DNA from 2 places in the Faecalibacillus sp. TM498 genome. Region 1 is predicted to be linked to the other one. Evidence: riboswitches for the same ligand, from Rfam matches in the RefSeq annotation. Region 1 holds a riboswitch; the other holds the start of a gene.

Evidence for each region. A riboswitch is a leader RNA that binds a small molecule or an ion and turns the genes downstream of it on or off. The one in region 1 is predicted to bind thiamine pyrophosphate.
Region 2: linked by a shared signal. The riboswitch ahead of LJD32_RS07515 (energy-coupled thiamine transporter ThiT) and the one ahead of thiE (thiamine phosphate synthase) in region 1 are both predicted to bind thiamine pyrophosphate.

The regions. Positions count from the first base shown of each region.
Region 1 covers NZ_JAJDKB010000049.1:11,144-13,352, forward strand. The annotation lists gene LJD32_RS12225 (SIR2 family NAD-dependent protein deacylase) at 1-154, shown strand, start outside; gene LJD32_RS12230 (hypothetical protein) at 496-783, opposite strand; TPP riboswitch at 864-961, shown strand; partial or broken gene thiE (thiamine phosphate synthase) at 1,033-1,620, shown strand; gene thiD (bifunctional hydroxymethylpyrimidine kinase/phosphomethylpyrimidine kinase) at 1,675-2,209, shown strand, end outside.
Region 2 covers NZ_JAJDKB010000019.1:19,095-21,303, reverse strand. The annotation lists gene LJD32_RS07520 (acetate/propionate family kinase) at 1-872, opposite strand, end outside; TPP riboswitch at 972-1,072, shown strand; gene LJD32_RS07515 (energy-coupled thiamine transporter ThiT) at 1,129-1,644, shown strand; gene LJD32_RS07510 (DUF402 domain-containing protein) at 1,725-2,209, shown strand, end outside.

The sequences.
Region 1 (2,209 bases):
TTTTAGATTTGTTGAAAAAAATAAAAATGCAACTTATATTTGTATTAATAAAGATACTTATTGTCCTCAATCCATGGAAAAAAGAGCATATTGTATAAGTGAAGATATAAAGAATGTTATTGATGATTTATTAAAAATTAAATTGGAAAAATAGTATATTTATACAGCTTTTAATCAACTTGTGATAGATCCAGAAGACCCGTTAAAATATGGATTCCAATTAAAAAAATAAGATGGTGCGTAAAAACATCATCTTTTTTGCTATATGTTGATCAATAAAAAATAAATTTAATGGAAAATATTTTGAACTATTTGTCCATTGAAAGAAAAAAGAGGAAAACTAAAATAATAATAGAAATGAAACAAGTTTGACACAAATACATCGCTAGAAAAAACTTAATGTAACAAGTGAAGAAGATGTTTTAAAAATTATTAATTAAAAAATAAACAGTTTGAAATAGATGCTATCTCAAACTGTTTTTTAATATAAATTATTCAATTAAAAGAAAGATTTAAAGGAGTAGTTAATTCTTTTGTACCATGAGGAAGACGTTTTTTTAAAGGAATGACTTTAAAACCAGGGCATAGATACATAAAAGGGGAATAACGTAATTCATGGCTAAGTATAGAAATAACTGTTTTTTGATCTAAAGATGTATAAACATCAAAAACAAGGTCAAAATCTAAAGGATGAATGTTTTTTAATTGAATGCGAGAATCTTTATGATTTTTAATCATTAATTTAAAAATGTGATAGTTACCTGCTGTAATACATAATTTCATGAAAGCACCTCCTTTTATAGTTTGAACAAAAGCATAAATAATATGAATAAAAATAGACAATTTTTATTAAAAAAATTATAATAAAGGAAACGGGGAGCTTTTTGCTGAGAGTAAGTATTGACTTAGACCCATAACCTGATTTGGATAATGCCAACGTAGGAGATATAGACGTTAACAGAGTTCAACAGGACTCTCTTTTTATTTCCAGGGAAATAAAAAAAGAATATTGTAAAGAAAGAAGGAAATTTGATGAAATTAAATAAAGAAGATTTATTATTATATGGAGTAACAGATTCAAAATATTTAAAAGGAAGAAAAATGTCGGAATTAGTTGAAGAAGCCATTCTTGGTGGTGTAACAATGATTCAACTAAGAGAAAAAGAAATGACACATGAAGCATTTAAACAAGAAGCATTGGATGTTCAAAGTGTGTGTCAAAAACATCATGTTCCTTTGATTATTAATGATGATGTTGAATTATGTAAAGAAATTGATGCAGATGGGGTCCATATTGGGCAAGATGATTTAAATTTAAAAGAAGCAAGAAAAATATTAGGTGAAGATAAAATTATTGGTGTATCTGCACATAATTATGAAGAAGCAAAAATAGCTTTAGAAAATGGGGCTGATTATTTAGGTGTCGGAGCTATTTTTGCAACTCAAACAAAAGATGATGCACAAAATATTTCAATGGAAACATTAAATGAAATTTGTCAAAAAGTTGATATTCCTGTGGTTGCTATTGGTGGTATTAATCAAGTGAATATCTTAGAATTTATGGGGGTTGCTATTGATGGTGTTGCTATCGTTTCAAGTATTTTTGGAAGTAATGATATCCAAAAAGCAAGTAGCCTATTAAAAGATAAAATTCAAAGAGTTATCTCTAATAAAATGCCAACTTGCCTTACAATTGCAGGTAGTGATAGTAGTGGAGGTGCAGGAATTCAGGCAGATTTAAAAACAATGCTTGCTAATCGTGTTTATGCCATGTCGGTTATTGCAGCACTAACAGCTCAAAATACTACAGGAGTGGATACTATTTATGATGTCGATGCTTCTTTTGTGGCTAGTCAAATGGATAGTGTGTTTACAGATATTTATCCAATGGCTGTTAAAATTGGAATGGTTTCTCAAAAAGAAGTCATTTTATCTATTAGTGGAAAGTTAAAACAATATCATGCACGTAATATCGTTGTTGATCCTGTGATGGTGGCTACAAGTGGGGCAAAACTTATTAGTGATGAAGCTATTGATACATTAAAAGAAAATCTCTTCCCACTCGCATCGGTTTTAACACCAAATATTCCTGAAGCCGAAGTTTTATCAGGATTAAAAATCAATAATGAAGAAGAAATGTTAACAGCAGCTAAATATATTGGAGATCATTATCATTGTGCAGTATTACTTAAAGGCGGACATCAAATCA
Region 2 (2,209 bases), on a different contig from region 1:
CCGTTGGCAGCAGCTTCTTGTACATCTCTAAAGTCACTTGATACACCAGAAACACCAAGTAATCCAGATTCTTTATTAAGCATCTTGATGACTTCTTTCATATCTAAACCAACTTCTTCGATTAAATAATCGATAACTGAAGGATCAACATCCCCAGAACGTGTTCCCATCATAATACCAGCAAGAGGTGTAAATCCCATAGATGTATTGATTGATTTACCATCTTTAACAGCAGTTAAAGAACCACCAGCTCCTAAGTGAGCAACGATAATACGTGAGTGTTCAGGGTTTCCCATCATTTCACGACAACGAGATGAAACATAGAAATGGCTTGTTCCATGAGCACCGTATTTACGTACTTTGTTTTCTACATAATATTTGTAAGGAATTGGATAAATATAACTTTTTGGTTCTAATGTTTGATGGAAAGCTGTATCAAATACAGCAACAGCACCAGCATTAGGAATAGCTTCTTTAAAAGCATAGTATCCAGTTAAATGAGCAGGATTGTGTAAAGGGGCTAATGATTTTAATTCATCAATTTTAGAAACAACATCTTCATCAATAATGACTGATTGATCAAAATAAGCACCACCTTGGACAACACGATGTCCAACACCTTTGATTTCATCTAGGTCCTTAACGATTTCTTTTTTGATTAAAGTGTCTAATAAAAGTTGAACAGCAACTTTATGGTTTTCGATTGGTAAAGTTGTGACATCTTTTTCTCCATTATACTTAATAGTAAAAATAGAATCTTCTAAACCAATTCTTTCAATAACACCAGAAGTAATAACAGTTTCATCATCCATTTCAAATAATTGGAATTTTAAAGATGAACTTCCAGCGTTTACGGAAATAATTTTTGACATAACATTCAAGTCCTCCTTATTAATACTTTTCCATTATAACACCGACAAGGAAGAAAAAACTATAAAAAGATTGAAAAAAAGAAGAGATTGATTTATAGTAAGGCTTGCCAGGGGCGCAAAATGCTGAGAAAGGTGAAAACCTTGTCCCTTATAATCTGAACTAGGTAATGCTAGCGTAGAGAGTGCAAAATAGTTTATTTGCCTTTTTGCGTATGTAAAAAGGCTTTTATTTTGCCTCATTTAAAGGAGGATGACTATGGAAATTAAATTAACTACGAAGAATATGGCTTATATGGCAATGTTTGCGGCAATGCAAGTTGTTTTAGAATATTGCACAAAATTTTATGAGATGCCAAAAGGTGGTAACTGTGCTTTTTCACTTGTTGCAATTATTTTATGTGGCTATTTGATGAATTGGGGTTACAGTTTGATTGTTTCACTTGTTTGTTTAGGTCTACATTTTGCTTTAGGACTTGCAACATTTTATGGTCCTTTATCGGTAATCTTTGATTATTTATTACCAATGGTTTTAATTGGACTTACACCACTTATTCCTTTATTAAAGGTGGGTAAGTATGAATTACCTGTTGGAATTATCGTAATGGGTGGTTTAAAAACAATTTGTCATTTGATTTCAGGATGGTATGCTTTCCAAACACCATTAAAAGCAAATTTGGTATATAACCTTCCATATAATATCGCGACAATTATTGCTTGCTTTATTTTATTTGTTCTTTTATATCCAAGACTTAAAAAAGCAGTTCATTTATAAGACTCGTTTCGAGTCTTTTTTTTCTTTGAAAGAAAGATGAATTTGTGTATAATGTAAATGTTAATAAGGAGTCGTTTGTTGTGGAAGATATTGTAGGAAAGAAAATCTTAATACATGGATATAAACATAATGGTAAAATACATAGATGTTGGTCAAAGGGACTTGTTTTACAAGAAACGGATGATCATTACATTGTTATTAATAATCGGACATTGGTGACAGAATCAGATGGCAGAATGTGGCATACACGTGAACCTGCTATTTGGTATATGCCCAAACATAAATGGTACAATGTAATTTGTATGATTAGAAAAACAGGAGTGTATTATTATAGTAATATTGCTTCACCAACTTTATATGATGGAGAGGCTTTAAAATATATTGATTATGATTTAGATTTAAAAGTATTTCCAGATGGAAACTATCGTATTTTAGATCAAGAAGAATATCGTCAACATGCTCGCGAAATGGGCTATAGTGATGAATTAGACAAAATTTTAAAGAAACAACTAGATGTTTTGATTGATTTAGCGGTAAAAAAGGGAGGACCATTTGATCAGAATTT